Regions from separate parts of the Photobacterium sp. GB-36 genome, predicted to be linked through region 1. Evidence: predicted binding sites of a transcription regulator. Region 1 holds the regulator's gene; each other region holds the start of a gene.
What was found. Region 1 encodes CRP, which controls carbon source genes, mostly activating them, when cyclic AMP is high. Its sites were predicted from a motif close to TGTGANNNNNNTCACA; they were not measured.

Region 1 (5,149 bases):
ATTGTTCGTGACACGAGAGATCGAGGGCACTCTCGCGAAGCGGTGATGGAGTCAATCGTTCGCTCCATGGACGATTACTTAAATTATTTAACTCCGCAATTTTCACGCACACATATCAACTTTCAACGTGTACCAACCGTTGATACCTCAAACCCGGTGAGTGCCAAAGGGATCCCAAGCTTAGATGAAAGCTTTGTTGTGATCCGATTTCGCGGTTTAAATAATGTCGATTTTCCGTATTTACTTTCCATGATCCAAGGCTCATTTATGTCACGTCATAACACGCTTGTCGTCCCTGGTGGAAAAATGAGTTTTGCAATGGAATTGATCATGCGCCCCCTTATCGAGAAACTGATTAATACAGGGAAAATCAGTTAAGTTTGCACAAACGAAAATAAATAGAAAAAAGGTTGGCACAAACACCAACCTTTTTCATCTCAATCATTATTAAGCAGTGATGATTTCATACGAATGAGTCAACTTAACCTTTTCACCAATCATCAAGCATACAGAGCAATATTTCTCTAAAGAATCAGCAATGGTGTTAGCCACTAAGGTTTCATTTAAATCAAAACCTGAAACAATAAAATGCAAATTGGCTGCGGTAAATAAACGTGGCGCTTGCTCTCGACGCTCAGCTGAAATAAGAACCTCACAACCCACAATATTTTGCGCTTGGGATTGTAAACCACTGACAACATCTACTGAGCTACACCCTCCCGCCGCCATTAATACCAATTCCATTGGACTTGGAGCTTTATCCCCTCCATTACCATCCATGACTACACTATGACCGGAGCTAGATTGACCTAAAAAAGTCATATCTTCTACCCATTTTACTCGGGACTGCATCGCTTAATCCTTATTCAAACGCCCAATAATTGTCTCTAGTCTTATTGATTAAATAATGAATGTAAATCCTAATTCTCCGCCTTAATAACAACTTTTTTCCTCTCTAAAAATCGTCGTAATAATCATTACTTATCGCACCACTTAAAATTATCTCGCCGCATTGTGATCCTGTGCACAGTTATCCATATGAAATGAACGAATCTACTAGATCAATATCAAGAAAAAGGCGCAGAAAAAGGATACACTCTAACTTATTCAAGTTAGCTTGCAGCCCAGCGGCTGAATGGATACCCTATCAGTAGGCAGTTTTTTTTCTCGTGATAAAAGTTAGAAAAGAAACCAATGCTGTTGGGCAACAAATGCAGAGGAAGTTAGTAATATGGTTCCAGGTAAACCGCAAACAGATCCAACTTTAGAGTGGTTTCTTTCCCATTGTCATATTCACAAGTACCCATCGAAAAGTACGCTGATCCACGCAGGTGAGAAAGCAGAAACGTTGTACTACATTGTGAAGGGTTCTGTTGCTGTACTAATCAAGGATGAAGAAGGTAAGGAAATGATCCTTTCTTACCTAAACCAAGGTGACTTTATTGGTGAGCTTGGCTTATTCGAAGAAGATCAAGAGCGTACTGCTTGGGTTCGTGCGAAAAGTCCTTGTGAAGTAGCAGAAATTTCATTCAAAAAATTCCGTCAGTTAATTCAGGTTAACCCTGATATTCTGATGCGCTTATCTGCTCAAATGGCAAGTCGCCTACAAGTGACAAGCCAGAAAGTAGGTGATTTGGCATTCTTAGATGTTACAGGTCGTATCGCACAGACATTGCTAAATCTTGCAAAACAACCAGATGCAATGACGCACCCTGATGGCATGCAGATTAAGATCACTCGTCAAGAAATCGGTCAAATTGTTGGCTGTTCTCGTGAAACAGTGGGTCGTATTCTAAAAATGCTTGAAGAGCAGAATCTAATCTCTGCTCACGGTAAGACGATTGTTGTTTACGGTACGCGTTAATTTTTAACGTCTTTAACCGTACGAAAAAAGCCGCACACTGTTGCGGCTTTTTTATTTCTTATTGATTAATAATCCACCCCATAAATACCTTTAAAAAGTGTGTCATTAATGCCATTAATTAACTTGTATTGCTCAAATTAAATGCTAAATTCAAGCAATGAATGGACTTCATCTTTTTTTGGTTTTTATATGGATATTGAACGTTTTGCCCCGAATAGCTACACCACTGTACCTGGCGCTATCGCTCCTCAACCTACAACTATTGAGATGACAGGCTTTAGTGACCGTCGTTGTTATTTAGAACAGCAAACAGGTTTACGTCGCTGTCCTGTTGAAGACAGTGGTATTTGGGGATCTCCCCTCGATAATTAACAGATTTAAAAAAAGCAGCCAATTGGCTGCTTTTTATTGCATTGTTTACACTGTTCAAGAGTTATAAGTACTTTCAAAGATCTTATCTGCCGAAGCTTCTACAAATCCGGTATAAATCTCACCATCTGGCTGTAAATAACGTTTAGCAAACTCATAAAATCCGCCAGAGACCAACATCTCACCATCAGAAAACGTGACCATGACTTTATCAGCCATGGTTGCTGATTGCTCTAACATCACAGTAGGATCGCCTTTTACCGCACCTCCCGCCTGATTAATGTCAAAACCACTTGATTCGAGAAAATGGTTCACTTCAGAAATTTCATTAAATTGCTCAAGCTGATTAATATCAACAGTAAAATGATTAGCACCAAAACCATGCGCTGCCACCCACCCTGCATATTCACTTTCTGCATTTAAAAACTGATAACTATCACGGCTTAATTGCCATGGTTTACCTTGAGAAAGAAAAGCAGGATCAGCAAAATAAGCATCATCAACTTGATCGACAAGCTGACGTACTTCTGTTTGTAACTCTGTTGAACATAATCCTAATTGCAGTTCACTAATAAATACTTTAGGCGCAGAAGGATCGGGATGTTCAAAGTGCTCTGCATATAACTTTTTCGCTTTGAAATGATATCGACCTTTGGGTTTATAACCTACCGCAATAAATGGAGCCGCTAATCTTGCTAAACCACATTTAGGTAGTGCAAAGGTACGCAACGCAATATGATCATTTCTAAGTGGCGCATCTTCGGTAAGTAATTGCCGAATATTCAGCGCTGAAGGGCATAATCGCTGAGTATAATCTTGCCATAACGCGGTAAATAATTGTTCCATGCTGCACAATCCTTACTGTAAGTAATACAGTGAACCTATTAGTCTCAGAGTGAAATACCCGGAGATAACTGCTCAGGTAAGCATGTTGCCTCACCTTCCATTGATGCCATTGGGTAAGCACAATAATCAGCAGCGTAGTAAGCACTTGGGCGTAAATTACCAGATGCTCCTGGGCCACCAAACGGTGCATCTCCACTCGCTCCCGTTAACTGGCGATTACGATTTACAATCCCCGCGCGAATATGATCAATAAAATATTGCCATTCACTATCATCGGTTGATACAAGCCCGGCTGATAAGCCATAACGGGTGTCGTTCGCAAGACACACAGCTTGAGCAAGATCTTGATAACGCACTACCTGCAATAATGGGCCAAAGTATTCTTCATCGGGTAAATTTTCGATATTCGTAACATCAACGATCCCAGGTGTAACCACCGCCCCCTGTCCGCGCTTTGCCTCTACCAATACTTCGCCACCAAGCGATACTAATTGTCGTTGAGTTTGCACAATATTGTCTGCGGCTTGACGGGAGATTTGAGGCCCCATAAACGGCGCAGGCTCGGCAAATGGTCCATCGACCACAATCGCTTTGGTTGCTTCCACTAAAGCTGCCAACAACGCATCCCCTTCGCTACCCAAGGGTAAGTATAGTCGGCGAGCACAAGTACACCGTTGTCCTGCGCTGATAAAAGCAGATTGTAAAATGGTATAAACGGTAGCATTGAGATCACCATAAGCATTGGAGATCACCATGGGGTTATTCCCCCCCATTTCTAATGCCAGCATCTTGCCCGGTTGACCTGCAAATTGGCGATGCAGAATATGCCCAGTATTAGCACTGCCCGTAAATAATAAACCATCAATATCTTTTGAAGCGGCGAGTGCCTCTCCAGTTGGGCGGGCTCCCTGCACAAGATTAATAACCCCATCAGGTAATCCTGCTTGTTGCCAGAGTTTCATTACAACTTCAGCCGTTTTAGGCGTTAATTCAGAAGGTTTGAATACCACCGTATTACCTGCAAGCAATGCAGGTACGATGTGGCCATTGGGTAAATGACCGGGGAAATTATAGGGCCCAAATACAGCCATCACCCCTAATGGTCTATGACGTACAATCGCTGTCGTACCTGCGATATCTTTCTCGCGTTGGCCTGTCCGTTCATGATAAGCACGTAACGAAATCGCCACTTTCCCTACCATTGCTGCTGCTTCTGTTCGAGTCTCCCATAACGGTTTACCCGTTTCTTCTGCTATCGTAATGGCAATTTTTTCACTATTGTCCTTCACCAACTCGGCAAATTGTTCCACGATGGCTTGGCGCTCAACAAGGGAAGTATGACGCCATTGAAGTAACGCTGCACGCGCAGCATTCACCGCTTGCGAGACTTGCTCACTTGTCGCGGCTCGGCCTTGCCAAATCACTTCATCAGTAAAGGGGTTGAGCGATGCCATCTCATCACCTAAACCATCAACCCATTGACCCGCAATCCATTGACTCATACTTTTCTCCCCTCTTTATATTCGTAGTTTTACAGCTCAATAAAGCGCACAGGCTCACCGGTATTAACCATGAGAGTATCAGCGACCTCTTGCGTCATAACCACGGTTTGCGCTTTATCATTGATTTCCAGTGGGCTCGCAACCGCACGAAAATCAGTAAATGATGTATTCGCCACTAGGCACTGCTGTTCACTTTGATGATCGTTAATTTCAACGATATAACGCTTTGAGTGGCGAACCGTTTCAACATTACGTACATCACATTCAACCGTCGGGCCTGCATCAAAAATATCGACATAACCACGGCATGAAAAACCTTCATTTTCTAGCAAACGTAATGCAGGACGCGTGTTGTCATGAACTTGACCTATAACCGCTTGGGCTTCTTTGCTCAGTAAATTGACGTATATCGGAAGTTTAGGCATTAAGTCCGCAATAAAGCCTTTTGCTCCGATCCCCGTTAGATAGTCAGCATGAATAAAATCAATCGAGAAAAAGTTATCTTTTAGCCATTGCCAAAAAGGTGAGTTCCCTTCTGCATCGGAAACACCGCGCATTTCAGCAAATA
Region 2 (5,149 bases), on a different contig from region 1:
GACGGTTTTATCCGACATATAAGCCTCAAAATTATATTTATTAAGTTAATAGGCTCAGGACATTGTTCGTGAATTCGAATTTTATGTGATGAGTGGCACAATTCTATACATTCATCATACAAATCAAATAACTGAAAATGAAAGTTAAATTCTCAATTTACAGATAAATAAGGGGAGGGGGAATTTACGATGTAATAAAAATGCCAGCCTTCATATTAGAAAAGACCGGCATTTTAAGGGAGGAATGGCAATGACAACGATTAAATCATGATGCCTGCAATTAACGCTGATAGAAAACTAACGAGCGTTGAACCGTAAAGCAAACGTAAACCAAAACGTGCCACCATATTACCTTTTTCTTCGTTCACCCCTTTTACAGCACCAGCAATAATACCGATAGAGCTAAAGTTAGCGAATGACACAAGGAAGATAGAAACAATACCTACGGTGTGCGGTGTTAATTCACTTACTTGTTTTTGTAATGACAGCATTGCTACAAATTCGTTAGCAACAAGCTTGGTTGCCATGATACTACCTGCTTGTAGGGCTTCATGAGCAGGGATACCCATGATCCATGCAAATGGATAGAAAGCGTAGCCAATAACATCTTGGAAGCTAATACCGAATGCAGCATCAAAGCCGGCATTAATCATTGAAATTAGCGCGATAAAACCAATCAGCATTGCCGCTACAATAACCGCGACTTTAAAACCAGTAAGAATATATTCTCCTAACATTTCAAAGAACGTCAGTTTCTCACCACTTTCAGCCGCCATCATCTCATCAATATTCATCTCTGCTTCGTGGTCATATGGGTTAATGATAGAGAGAATAATGAAGGTACTAAACATGTTTAGAAACAAGGCAGCCACGACGTATTTAGGATCGATTAGCTTCATGTAAGAACCGACAATAGACATCGATACGGTTGACATGGCTGTTGCCGCTAACGTGTACATGCGACGCTCAGACATTCTACCGAGAATATCTTTATAGGTGATGAAGTTTTCAGATTGACCGACCATTAAGGCACTAATAGCGTTAAAGGATTCAAGTTTACCCATGCCATTAACTTTTGATAATAAATATCCAAGGCCTTTTATGACATATGGCAAAACTTTGATGTGCTGAAGAATACCAATCAGTGCTGAAATGAATACGATTGGCATTAGAACACTTAAGAAGAAGTTAAAGCCATCATTGTTAGATAGGTTACCAAAGACGAAATTTGTCCCTTCTGCGGCAAAATTGAGTAATCCATTAAATCCATCAGCAAACTCTTTAACGATCCCTGTACCCATTGAGGAGTTAAGCAAAAAGTAGGCTAATCCCATTTCAATAAGCAGTAGCTGAATAATATATCTGTACTTGATGTTTTTACGGTTATTACTTGCAACAAGTGCTAGGGCTGCGATAACGATTAACCCTAAAACGAAATGTAGATAGACCATGTTTGGTTGCTCTCAGTGTGATTCTTATCAAGATATATACTTATGTTTAAATATTTCTTTCTCTCTAAAAGTGACTTAAGTCTCACTTTTGGGTCGCGTAATTTTCTGTCACTATTACGTGCTTAGATGAATTACGATTGCGGCAAACGATTGCAGTTCGAAAGAGCCCTGTCATTACTGGGTTGTCGTTATACGCTCATATAACTGTATCATCAACATGCCAAATGAGCATAACTGTGAACTGAATCTCACCTGTAATATGATTGAAAAATACTTTTTAGTGGTTTTGGAATATCGCAGTAGTCCAATCGGTAAAAACACGATGATTAAATAGGCAATTGTAGTCTCTGTGTATATCAAATGTTATTTTTTATTATGTTTAATAAATATGGAAAATAATATTTTAGATAAATAAATTTCAGAATTTTTTAAATATGATTCAATGCTGCACTTAATATTCATTTGTCTTACAAAATGAAATATTATATTCGTGATAATTTAGTGGAATAGAAACGATGAAAAAATCCTCTAAAAATCGTAAGCTATGGTACTTCCATCGACACGATCAGCGTAATGAAACAAGATTGAATAAAAGCTTAAAGGCTAAATAATGCATGTATGGCTAACTTACGTTGATCGTCTAAACGAAAGGCGACTCAACGTAAGTAAGTATACTTATTCAAGAATGGTAGGGACATTAAACCGGTAAGGTGGAACAAAAGGTCGGACACCTTTCTGGCGGTATTTTTTTAAACGCATTAATTGTTTATAGACAATGTAATAACGATTTATATTTGTAACGTAGACAACAGGTTGTTTGCCTATATATCTCCTGGTAATAATTTCAACATTATTAAACCATATATCAGGGTTATAGCCTTTTTCCTTTGCATAACGTCGCATTTTTCTAATATTGCCAGGTCCTGCATTATAAGAGGCGAGTGTCATATACATTCTATTATCATAGGTTAGACTGCTATCATCTAAGTAATTATTTTGGATATAGCGCATATACTTTATACCCGCATGAACATTATTACTTGCTATATAAATGTTAGGAATATTTATATATCGATCTCTTGCTGTACTTGGTAGTACTTGCATGATGCCAACGGCACCTTTATTGGAGACTTTATGCTGATTAAGCCCTGATTCTTGGAAACCCTGAGCCATCATCATTAAATAATCAAAATCATATTCCGTAGAATATTTAAAAAACAGATCAGAAAGTTTTTCCATTTTATCCATATTACTATGGTTCAATAGGTTTGTTATCCAGCCTTGATTATTTAAATACTTGTTATAAATAACATTTCCTAATAATGACCCTGATTTTATTTGTTCAATATACCTATTAACTAATTTCATTAATTTAGGGCTATCTTTTCTCATTGCCCAGGCTATTTCACCGTTTTTCCTTAAAACGAAAGCAGAATTCATGCGTAATTTTGGTAATATCTTGTTCCATATTTTCATCTTATGATCATCTAAAACGGTCATATTCATCAACCCGAGATTAACCATTTCCAACAACTCATAATCTTGCAGTGTTTCTTCTAAAAAATGGATCTTCATTGGCGCTAGGCGTTGGAGTAATAGACGATTATTGACTTCAAGTAGGCTTTGATAGTAGCTCGAACTTTTTCTTACCCAGATATCTTGATCGCTGAGTTGCTCTATTTTTGTAATTTCAGGTGAATCAATATTATTAATAATAACTTCTGAAATATTGGTAAGTACAGGCTCACTAAAGGCGACTTGCTTTTTGCGCTGTTCAGTAATGGTTAAATTAGCGACGGCAAGATCACCATATCCAGTAATTAAGAATTTGATGAGTTGATCTCGATGTACAGGGATCACTTGAATATTGAGTTTTGGATAAGTTTTATGAATATCTAACTCAAAGTGGTGAAGTAATTCAGCGATAATGCCTTTTGGAAGACCATCTTCAATATAGTAAAAACCTAAGTCAGCCGAAACTAATACTCTTAGCACCCTTTTTTTTTCAAGGACGCTAAGATCGCCAGTGTAAGTTGGGCCTGTGAGCGGGGACAGTGCTAAGCCTAAAGCTGTACTAGAAGTAAGGAATAAAGCCAGATATACCCATAAAGGTAATAACAGCCTTTTTAGTTGGTTGTTCATAGAAAACTAAAGCCTTTTGATTTAGCTTGATCCTGTATGGTTAAAATAATCGCATTTCCCAAATCATCCTTAGCCTTTGTGTTCTCATTTTTCGATTGTTTTATGAAGTGTTTTCGTTTTTGCTCTAACGTTGATATCTGTTGTTGCAGCTGTACTCTTTGTGCGATTTGTTGTTTAAGCTTTTCGGTGATTTGTTGGTCATTTAATCCATGATAGTGCTGTTGATCTTTTTTCGCGAACGCTAAACCTTGTTCTAAATTTTGTTGGGCAAGCGAAATCAAATCCCAATCTTGTGTTTTATACTGCTTTCCTGCTTTGGCAATACTGCGCTCTGTGCTACTAGATTTAGAAAGGCTTGATGCATTCATATCTTGAGCGATTTGCTGGCTTTTCTTACTTGCCCCTTTTGTACCATAACCGATGTAAGTGTCATTAATTTTACGGCCCAGTTGGATGATATCATCGTCGTAAGGGGTCTCAATATGGGGGGCTTTCTTCTTATGGTCGATATTCAAATATTTGCCATGGCTCAGCAGTGCAGGTGTTGCCCACTGTAATTTACGTCCTTTTAAATGGGGGCCGCAATATAAGGTGTTGATGATGATATCTTTACTGACTGCTAGAGGAATAGCATGGCTAATCGGAATATCACCTTGTTGAAACTCTTCATTACCTGCAATGATGATTAAACGAAGATCGTCTTGATGGGGGCTCCACTGTAAACGGTTTGTTGCCTCTTGAATTACTTGTGGCGCATATTCTTTACTCCCTCCAATCTTTATTGCAAATAGTGCTTCTGAAAATTGGTCAAGATCTGAGGTGAGTGGTGAGAGTAAACGTAAATAACCACCATATTTTGATTGATGTTCAACACCATATTCAAACAATGCAACTTGTAAAGTAACAGGGCGATCATGTTTATTGGCTGTTGCGATGGCATTAATGATTGACCAGATCTGCTCTCTTGCCTGATTAATTAATCCCCCCATAGAGCCACTAGCATCGAGTAAGATCGCGACTTGAATTGTGGGGCCTGTACGAGTAAAAGGTATGGACGTGTTATTATTATTTGTTTGTTCTGGTTGTAAAATCTCAGGCAATACGAGTGCTGGTGGCTTTTTATCACTGCTACTGTAGGTAGGAATAGAGACCACCAGAAGAAAACTGAGCATTAATAGTCGTATCAGCATAATATCTCGCATATCAATATATTAAGTGCTAAATGTCAGCGTACACTAAAAACTAATTCTCTAAGTATGGTTGGTAAGTGCTATTTGTGCCGAGTTTGAGGCAATATTTGTGGTTTCCAATAACAAGCTAATGGTAATAAAAACATGCTAAGTCATCACGCATTTTAAATTTAATAGGTTAGTGTCAGTGGCGGATATATTTAAAAAAAACATCTATCTGATGGTAGTGTTACTCGGTTTATCAGGTTGTAGTTCAGCGTCTACGTATTCAGTACGTAAGCCTTTAGACGTTGATGTGCTGGCAAATTTGCCTGAAGTTTTAAATGAATCATCAGGTTTGGCGATTATTAATGGGCATGTATGGTC
Region 3 (5,149 bases), on a different contig from region 1:
AAGTACAGGGGATTGATGCGGAGTTAGCTGGGCAGTTAGCTGGCTTTATTGATTGCTTAATTAGTTACCGTGAAGTGTTAGCACAGCCACATTTGGTGACAGAGTGGGCGGATACACTTAACCAAATGCTGGATGATTTTTTCGCGGTGGAATTAGAAGGCGAACTGGTTCTTAAATCTATTCGCGATAACTTACACCGCTTGCACGAACAACTCGATGATGCGGGTTATCAAGGTGAGATCACACCAGCAGTGCTAACTCAATATTTACGCGATAAGTTATCGGGTGAGCGAGTAAGCCAACGCTTCCTTGCTGGACAAGTGAATTTTTGTACCTTAATGCCAATGCGTTCGATCCCCTTTGATGTGGTGTGCTTGCTTGGCATGAATGATGGTGCTTACCCTCGAAATATTGCCCCTGAAGGGTTTGATTTAATGAATGGTCGCACTAAAGCGGGCGATCGTTCTCGTCGTGATGATGACCGTTATCTTTTCCTTGAAGCATTATTATCAGCGCAAGAAACCTTATATATCAGCTACGTGGGTCGCTCAATTCAAGACAACGCAGAAAAAATTGCGTCTGTGCTAGTCAGTGAGCTGGTGGAATATTGTCAGCAAGGTTATTGCTTAGAGGGGGATGAATCTCTTCCTGTCGATAAATCAGCCGAAAACATTAAACAAAAACTGATTGAGCACCATCCCTTAGTGCCATTTAGTCCGAGTGCTTTTATCGGGAGTAATAGCAGTTATGCCATTGAATGGCTACCCGCTGCTGCTCGTGAAGGGCAAGCGAGCCAACCTTTCCAATTAGGTGAACTTCCTCCAGAACCGATTGCCGATGATCAACAACAAGTATTAGAGCTTGCTGAGTTGCAGCGTTTCTGGCGTTTACCGGTACGTTATTTCTTTAACCGTCGTTTGAAAGTCTACTTTGAGCCGCCAATGGGATTATTGGAAGATGATGAACCGTTTGTGCTTAATCAGCTAGAAAGCTATCACGTTAAAGATGAGCTATTAGCATTATTGCTTGATGCTCAAATGACCAATAAAGATCCGGATCAGATCTTCAGTCATTTCGCTCAAGAGCAAAAAGCAGCGGGCAAGTTACCTGTAGCGGCATTTGGTGATATTGATTTAGATGCCAGTCGTCTAGCAGTACGTGAGTTAGTGAGCCAAATTGAGCCATTAATTCATGCGCCATTAGATGATCAGGAAGTGGCAATAACACTAACGATAAATGGTCATGCCGTATTACTTCAAGGTTGGCTGAAACAGCGCTATCAATCAGGTTTAATGCGTTTTCGTAGTGGTAAAGTGCGCTCGGTAGATTTACTCGCGGCTTGGTGTGATCACTTATGTTTAGCGATTAGCCAGCCAGAATTGAACCCGAAAACACATATTATTGGTACCGATAAGCACCTTGTCATTAATGCGATCGAAGCGAGTAAAGCACAAGGTTATTTACAAGAGCTTATCGAGTTGTATTACCAAGGTTTGAATCAACCTTTAGCGTATTTTCCGAAAACAGCACATGCAGGTATTCAAGCGTGTGTTGATAAGCAAGGTAACTGGAAAGACGATGAACAAACCATCGAGAAAGCCTACAGCAAAATGGCAGATTGTTTTAACGATGGTTACTTTTTTGCAGGTGAAGGCGCGGATGAATACATCAATCGAGTATGGACACATTGGAATGATGAACTTGCACAGAATAGCTATGTGTTGGCACTGAAAGTACTTCAAGCTGCGGTATTAAATAGTGAAGAAGTAAAGCCGGAATAAGGGGTAGTGTGGCCGCCAGCAAATCATTATTAGTTGTAGGGTGCTTGCTGTACGGCCACCGGTCCAGAGGTGACCAAGTTTCTGGCGCTGATACTAACCAACCGCTGTAATACAAACCGTGAGTAAGTTCTCACAATATTAGAATATAACAAGATTTGATCGCTCAATATTCGCTTATAAGTGTTTGATCACAGTAGTGATGTGAGCAAGATCACCTTGAGCTTCAAGGGATCATTGGAGTGATCGAGTTTTACGATATGGGACAAGTAAAATCATGACGGTACAAACGCAAACCAATATTTTGCAGCCAATGGCCTTTCCATTGCATGGTACACGTTTAATTGAAGCATCTGCCGGTACGGGCAAAACATTTACTATTGCCAGTTTATACCTGCGTCTATTACTCGGTCATGGTAATGCAGAAACGCGTCATGCTGTTGAATTAACGGTTGATCAAATACTGGTGGTGACTTTTACCGAAGCGGCAACGGCAGAGCTTCGCGATCGTATTCGTGGCCGTATTCACGATGCGCGTTTAGCGTTTAGTCGTGGTGTGAGTGGCGATCCCGTTATAGCCCCGTTACTGCAAGAGTATCCCGATCATAAAGCGGCAGCCAATATTTTACTGCAAGCTGAACGTCAAATGGATGAAGCGGCTATTTATACCATCCATGGTTTTTGTCAGCGAATGTTGACTCAAAACGCGTTTGAATCAGGCTGTCGTTTCAACAATGAATTTGTCACCGATGAAAGCCAATTGAAGAACTTGGTGGTAGCGGATTACTGGCGTAGTCATTTCTATCAGTTACCACGAGCGCTTGCTTGTCAGATCCGTGATTTATGGTCATCGCCGCATGCGCTATTAAAAGATATTGGCAATAGTTTAACAGGTGTTCCCGTTAAACTTTCTGTAGCGGCTATGACGGCAAGTTTAGAGCAGTTACATCAGCAAAATATCGAACGCATTAATGAATTTAAAGCATTATGGAAACAGCACTTCGCTGATTTAGAAGCGTTAATTGCCAATTCAGACGTGAATAAACGTAGCTATACCAAAAAGAGCCTACCAACGTGGCTCGCTCAAGTGAATGAATGGGCTAATCAACCGACTGAGAATTATGATTTACCGGATAAATTAGAGAAGTTTCACCAACAGGAATTGATCACTAAAACCCCGAAAGGTGAAGCACCACAGCATGCGGTATTTGTTGCGGTTGCAGATTTACTTGATAACCCAGCGACATTACGCGATCCCTTATTAGCGCACGCGATTGAACATTGTCGTATTTTACTGGCGCAGGCAAAAGCCCATAAAGGGTGGTTATCGTTTGATGATCTCTTAACGCAGTTAGGCGCTGCGATCGATAACGATCAAGATGATCTCCTGGCAAGTAAGATCCGCAGCCAATATCCAGTTGCGATGATCGACGAATTCCAAGATACCGACCCCTTGCAGTACGGTATCTTCAGTTCGGTGTATCACGATCACCCTGAATGCGGATTGTTTATGATCGGTGATCCTAAGCAGGCGATTTATGCGTTTCGTGGGGCAGATATTTTTACTTATATTCAAGCCCGTCGTCAGGTTCAAGATCATTACACATTAGGTACCAACTGGCGTTCAACGGCAGATATGATTGCGTCGGTAAATAGCGTCTTTGATACACCTAATAGCCCGTTTATTTATGATCAAGATATTACCTTTGATCCTGTTGGTCATAGTCCGAAAGCACCAGATCGTAGCTGGTGGCTAAACGGCGAACAACAACACGCGCTCACGTTCTGGTTGCAAGATAGCCTCGATGGTAAGCCTATTACCAAGGGCGATTATGAGTCGACGATGGCAACGGCGACAGCCGCACACATTCAGCATATTTTAGAGCAGTCACAACAAGGGCAAGGCTACTTTTTAGATAAAGAAACTCAACACCCAGTGAAAGCGGGTGATATTGCGGTGTTAGTACGTACAGGACGAGAAGGTAAGTTGGTGCGTGAAGCACTGGCAAAACAAGGGATTGCCAGTGTGTATTTATCTAATCGTGATAGCGTTTTTTCCACTGCTGAAGCGGCTGATGTACAGCGATTATTACAAGCGGTACTAACACCTGATGACGATCGCGCATTGCGTGCTGCGTTGGCGTCAGGGTTGTTTTCTTTAACCGCAATAGAGCTCGATACGCTTAATAATGATGAGAATGAGTGGGAAATTGCAGTAAATAGCTTTAAGCAATACCGTCAACAATGGCTCAAGCGTGGCGTGATGCCTATGCTACGAAGCGTGATGGCGAAAAACAATATTGCTGAGCGTTTATTAGTGGAAGAAGGCGGTGAACGTCGTTTAACTGACTTACTTCATATTGGTGAATTACTGCAAGAAGCGAGTCAAACCTTAGACAGTGATTATGCGCTATTACGTTGGTTGGCTGAAAATGTAGCTGAGCCAAACGGTAATTCTGATGAGCAAATTTTGCGTTTAGAGTCCGAACGTAATTTGGTGCAGATTGTTACCATCCACAAATCAAAAGGATTGGAATACGATTTAGTCTTTATGCCGTTTGTTTGTAGCTATCGTGAAGTCGATAGTAAAGGCGAAGTGAAGTATCACGATGAAGACGATAACGTGACGATTTTAGATATTACCAAGCACGCTGATTCTATTTCTAAAGCTGATAAAGAACGCCTCGCAGAAGATTTACGTTTAATTTATGTAGCGTTAACTCGTGCAGTTTATGGCTGTTTTGTTGGTATGGCACCTGTACGTAATGGTCGCAGTAGCAAAGAGCCGACTGGATTACACAAATCAGCGATGGGGTATTTAATTCAAAATGGAGAAGAGTGCGGTGTTGCAGCACTAGAATTAGCGCTGGCTAAGTTATCTGAAGCGCAACCGACGATCACTATTGCTGAACCTCCAGTATTACCTGTCGATAAGTGGGCAGGACAAAATGAGCAAACTGAGGCGTTGAATCGTCGTGAATTTGAGCGTCAGATTGAACGTAATTGGTGGATGACCAGTTACTCCAACTTGGTGAAACAAGGCCATCAAGCGCATCATGATAGCAGTTTAGATCTTCCTGGATTTGATATCGATTCTGTGCAGAAAGAAACGCCAGAAAACAGTGAAACGGAGGTGGAATTAGAGCCTGAATACTCTATTTACACTTTCCCTCGCGGTGCGCGTCCGGGGACATTTTTACATACGGTGTTTGAAGAAATCGAGTTTACACGTCCTGTCGATAGCCCAGAAACTGTCGCTAAACTGACGGAGCTATTGCAACTTGAACATTACGAGTTAGCGTGGCTACCTGTATTACAGCAATTAATTAACGATGTTTTGCACTGTCCATTAGATGGCGAACAATTGCGAT
Region 4 (5,149 bases), on a different contig from region 1:
TGAGATCATTCCTGGCTTTATTTTTGCCACTGTTGCGGTTGTGGTGGTAAGTAAAGCAACGGGTCGTCCGTCAGAAGCGGTACAACAGCAACATCAGCAATATCAAAAAAATCTGGTTGAATTCGATTAATATTATCTAATATTACGCAAGAAAAATCCCTGTATCAGCTTTGCTATACAGGGATTTTTTTTTCGCTGAAAGTGCGCTGGCTATACACGTAATGTTTTAGTCAACGAGTGGATAAACACCGTTTTCATCATGTGTTTCTTTGCCTGTGATTGGCGGATTAAACACACAAGCCATCACCATTTCTTTGTCTTTATAAGCACGTAAATAATGCTCATCGTGTTTATCAAGAATGTATAGTGTACCTGGTTTAATTGGGTAAGTTTCGCCCCCAACAACTTCAATTTCACCTTCACCACTCATGCAGTAAACAGACTCTAAGTGATTTTGATAATGAATATGGGTTTCAGTGTTCTCAAAGATTGTCGTGATGTGAAAAGAAAACCCCATCTTGTCATCTTTAAGAAGCATACGAACACTTTCCCAAGTTTCAGAAGCTACACGGCGTTCACTGTCTCGACATTCATCTAATGTTCTAACAATCATTTTTCGTCCTTAAATTACGATGCTTTTCTAAAGTTTTTAGCAACAACGTGCTCAACCGCATTTTCAAAAATTGCTAAGCCTTGCTCAAGCTCTGCCGTTGTAATGGTGAGTGGGCTAAAGAACTTCACGACTTCATCATTAGGACCCGCGGTTTCAATCACTAATCCATTTTCAAAACAGGCTTTGGTGATTTGGCTAGACAGATCGCCATCATTACACTCAATACCAATCATCATGCCTCGCCCCTTTCTTTGCACAAACATATCAGGATGGTCGTGTAGGCATTTATCAATGACGTTAGCAATAATGTTTGAGCATGTTGCAACGTGTTTTTCTAGTTGGTCATCAGCCCAATAGGTTTCGAGTGCTTTCGTTGCTGTAATGAATGCGTGATTGTTGCCACGGAATGTGCCGTTATGCTCACCTGGGTTCCAAATATCGAGCTCTGGTTTGAATAGCACGATTGCCATTGGTAAGCCGTAACCACCAATTGATTTAGAGAGGGTAACCATATCTGGTTTAATACCTGACGGCTCAAAGCTAAAGAAGGTACCAGTACGGCCACAGCCTGCTTGAATATCATCAACAATCAATAAAATATCATTTTGTTTACAGACTTTTTCTAATCGTTGTAACCACTGGTTAGACGCAACGTTTAAGCCGCCTTCGCCCTGTACTGTTTCAATCAAGACAGCGGCTGGCTTGTCCATACCTGCTGAATTATCCGCTAGCATAGTTTCAAACAATTTAAGGCCATCAATGTCCGCATAACCTTCAAATGGAATACGAGTAACATTGTTTAAACTTGTCCCTGCACCTTGACGGTGATGTTGATTGCCTGTTGCAGCTAGCGCTCCAGCTGTACAACCATGAAAACCATTGGTGAAAGCCACAATAGAGCTACGTTTTTTCACTTTACGCGCAAGTTTTAGTGCCGCTTCTACAGCGTTAGTACCCGTTGGGCCGGTAAATTGAGTAACGTAATTAAGTTGACGAGGAGCTAAAATATTGCGTTCTAATGCTTCAAGGAAATTAGCCTTTGCTGTCGAGTGCATATCTAAACCATGAGTGATCCCATCTTGTTCGATATAGTCGAGCAAAGCCTGTTTTAAAGTAGGGTTATTATGGCCGTAGTTCAGTGATCCAGCACCGGCTAGAAAATCTAAGTAACGATCTCCTTGTTCGGTTTCAAGCCAACTCCCTTTTGCTTTAGTAAAAACGACGGGAAAACTGTTTGAGTAAGAACGAACTTTAGATTCCTGCTTCTTAAAAATATCCATGATATGGCCGTTATAATCCTTTCTGTTTAATTTGAATTAAAGGGATGCGATACAACAATTCCGTATCGTGCTTGCCTTTAAAATGTATATTCTTGTCTAAAAATGTACTGACTTCGCCATTGTTACCATTACGTGCATCAAGTTTATTAAATAACGCCCACGAAGCATTATTCTCTTCCGTAATGGTTGTTTCTATAGCGGTAATATTATTTAGAGAGTCTCGACTTAACAGGTTATCTAACATGGTAAAAGCGAGCCCTTTTCCTCGAAATTGAGGAGCTACGGCAACTTGCCATATAAATAAAGTATTTGGCTGATTAGGTTTTGGGTAACCAGAGATAAAACCTGCTATTTCACCACCATCATCTTTTGCTATAACACACGTATTACTAAAGTGAGTTGTTTGAAGAAAATTACAATAAGATGAATTGGTATCGAGAGGAGGACTGTTTGCGATCAACGTAAAAACGTCATCGCCATCATGAGCTGTTGGTGTTGAAAAAGTCCACTTTTGTATCTGGTCTTCACCTGTATCGGAAGTCATTACCGAAGGTGTTGATATGTCCATATTAAGAGTCTATTCCTTTGAGCTCTAAATAATTTGGTGGGTATTATTACCTATCAGGATGATAATTATCTGAATAAAAGTTGAATAATCGTAATTTATTTGAGCAAGATCTCGTTTATTAATGTACATAAATGAAAGTTAAGTGATTAGAGCTCTAAATTGTTTTGGTTGTTAAAGTATTCACGAAGAACCTTTTTAAAGACTTAAAAGCAATATTATGCATCTTGTTTTCTATTATTATGCTGTAACTAAGCTCGGCATGGTGTGACAGTTTGTGTCGTTATTTACTGATGGGGATATAAATAATAAATAGTGATTATACTTATGATGTTGATATTTATATGTCGTTGTGAGTGCATTTATATATAGATATATACCTTCAGGTATTGATTGAATATTTACTATTCTATTTAACGTTTATCGTTCTCTTGAATATACGATCATTCTGAAATGTCATTTCCCTTAATTATGCTCTTTAATTACTGTCGTTTTCATTTAAAAAGCGCATAGTATTTTCATCATTTCTTGATGGATTAAGGAAACTTATAATGTTAACTATGATTAACTTAGATATTGATAATGCCGTGGCTTTTTCAATTGATGGCAAAGTGACTGAAGATGATATGAAACGTATTTTGTTTGATGCTCAGGCGAAGACAGAATTACACGGTAAAGTTGTTATCTTTGAGCAGATTGACAATTTTGATGGGATTGAATTTTCAGCATTGCTAGAAGAAGTGCGCTATTTGTTTCATGCGGGAATATCACATGTAGCAAAAGTGGCTGTTGTTGCAGAGAAAAAATGGATAGAAAAAATCGTAAAAGTGGAAGATAATCTGTTTCGTAAAATAGACATTAAATTCTTCCTGCCAGAAGAAAAAGATCAGGCAATTACGTTTTTAAAACAGCAATAATACGATTGAAATTAACCATGCTTGAGAAGTGATAAAATGTTCAAGCATGGTTATTTATAATGGTATAGATACGGTATCGTTAGAGTATCTTAAGTTACATTCGCTTAAAGATAATGGAAGTGTTAATCCCGCCAAACGCAAAGTTGTTGCTCATAATATATTGGCAATCAAGGTTGCGACCTTCGCCACGAATGTAGTCTAAATCACCACATTCAGGATCAACGTTCTCAAGGTTAAGCGTTGGGCTGAACCAGCCGCCATGCATCATTTCTAAACTTAGCCACGCTTCAATCGCACCACAGGCCCCAAGGGTATGGCCTAAATAGCTTTTCAGAGAGCTAATTGGAGTGTTGTTGCCAAAGATACTCGCTGTTGCTTGGCTTTCTGCAATATCACCTTTTTCGGTTGCAGTACCATGTGCTGAAATGTAACTAATTTCACTTGGCGATAAATTTGCCTGTTGCAGTGCCATCTCCATACAAAGCTGCATGGTTTCTTTTTGTGGCTGTGTTACATGGGCGGCATCACAGTTACTCGCAAATCCTACCACTTCGGCATAGATCTTAGCGCCACGTGCAACGGCATGCTCGTATTCTTCTAACACTAATGTGCCAGCACCTTCACCAATTACCAAGCCATCACGATCCGTATCATAAGGTCGTGGTGTTGATTTTGGTTCATCGTTTTTAAGGCTCGTTGCAAACAGGGTATCAAATACCGCCGATTCTGTTGGGCAAAGCTCTTCTGCGCCACCTGCAACCATCACGGTTTGATAACCGTGTTTAATCGCTTCATAGGCGTAACCAATCGCTTGGCTTCCTGAAGTACATGCACTACTTGTGGGAATAACACGGCCACGTAATTCAAAAAATAAGCCGACATTGACAGCTGTTGTATGTGGCATCATTTGAACATAAGTTGTCGCGGTGATAGCACGGGTACTTTTCTCATTTAGCATTACACCAAATGCACTGATTGCAGGCGTACTACCGGTTGATGAGCCATAGGCAATACCCGTTTGACCGTTTGTCAGTACCTCATTGTTCAGTAACCCAGCTTGAGTCAGTGCATTTTCAGTCGCCAGTGTTGATAGTTTAGAAACACGCCCCATTGAACGGATTTTTTTACGGGTGTAATGCTTCGGTAATGTAAAATTTTCAATAGGAGCTGCAAGTTTGGTATTTAAGCCGTCATAAAGCTCATAATCTTGCATATAAATAGTGGCGTTTTCACAAGCACGAAGTTTAGGTTCGATATGTTCCCAATCGTTACCAAAGGCTGTTACACCCGACATACCAGTGACAACAACGCGACGACTCATACTAAACCTCCGTTTACCGAAATCACTTGGCGAGTCACATAGCCTGCAATATCAGACATTAAGTAACTCACCAGTCCTGCTACTTCTTCAGGCTCTCCCATACGACGAAGAGGCACTTGTGGGAGTGCGTGTTCTTTTACGTGCTCATCGACCATACCGGTATCAATCAGGCCGGGCGCGACACAGTTAACTGTAATTTTACGCTTAGCAAGCTCTAGCGCTAATGACTTAGTTGCGCCAATCACCCCCGCTTTTGCGGCACTGTAATTGGTTTGCCCTCGGTTACCGGTGATCCCTGAAACCGATGCTAAGGTTACAATACGGCCGCCTTTACGCTTTTGCACCATAGGCATTACACAAGGGTGTAACACGTTGTAGAAGCTATCAAGGTTCGTGTGGATCACGCCATCCCATTCTTGTTCTGTCATCGCAGGGAAGGCGGTATCTCGGGTG

Region 2: C9J46_RS03150 (NupC/NupG family nucleoside CNT transporter) is a predicted target of CRP. The motif match lies at 1,521-1,536, and genes of this name have one in related genera.
Region 3: recB (exodeoxyribonuclease V subunit beta) is a predicted target of CRP. The motif match lies at 1,982-1,997, and genes of this name have one in related genera.
Region 4: ectA (diaminobutyrate acetyltransferase) is a predicted target of CRP. The motif match lies at 2,560-2,575, and genes of this name have one in related genera.

What each region holds. Positions count from the first base shown of each region.
Region 1 is NZ_PYNY01000008.1:17,660-22,808, forward strand. Features, by position in the region: gene C9J46_RS09525 (phosphoribulokinase) at 1-378, shown strand, start outside; gene C9J46_RS09530 (OsmC family protein) at 448-852, opposite strand; gene crp (cAMP-activated global transcriptional regulator CRP) at 1,232-1,864, shown strand; gene C9J46_RS09540 (hypothetical protein) at 2,054-2,236, shown strand; gene C9J46_RS09545 (DUF1338 domain-containing protein) at 2,291-3,079, opposite strand; gene astD (succinylglutamate-semialdehyde dehydrogenase) at 3,124-4,581, opposite strand; gene astA (arginine N-succinyltransferase) at 4,611-5,149, opposite strand, start outside.
Region 2 is NZ_PYNY01000002.1:333,883-339,031, forward strand. Features, by position in the region: gene alsS (acetolactate synthase AlsS) at 1-18, opposite strand, end outside; gene C9J46_RS03150 (NupC/NupG family nucleoside CNT transporter) at 261-1,451, opposite strand; gene C9J46_RS03155 (lytic transglycosylase F) at 2,127-3,593, opposite strand; gene C9J46_RS03160 (VWA domain-containing protein) at 3,590-4,783, opposite strand; gene C9J46_RS03165 (hypothetical protein) at 4,971-5,149, shown strand, end outside.
Region 3 is NZ_PYNY01000015.1:78,948-84,096, reverse strand. Features, by position in the region: gene recC (exodeoxyribonuclease V subunit gamma) at 1-1,781, shown strand, start outside; gene recB (exodeoxyribonuclease V subunit beta) at 2,056-5,149, shown strand, end outside.
Region 4 is NZ_PYNY01000004.1:278,315-283,463, reverse strand. Features, by position in the region: gene putP (sodium/proline symporter PutP) at 1-130, shown strand, start outside; gene C9J46_RS06005 (ectoine synthase) at 227-613, opposite strand; gene ectB (diaminobutyrate--2-oxoglutarate transaminase) at 628-1,893, opposite strand; gene ectA (diaminobutyrate acetyltransferase) at 1,904-2,461, opposite strand; gene C9J46_RS05990 (STAS/SEC14 domain-containing protein) at 3,010-3,375, shown strand; gene C9J46_RS05985 (beta-ketoacyl-ACP synthase) at 3,470-4,696, opposite strand; gene C9J46_RS05980 (3-ketoacyl-ACP reductase FabG2) at 4,693-5,149, opposite strand, start outside.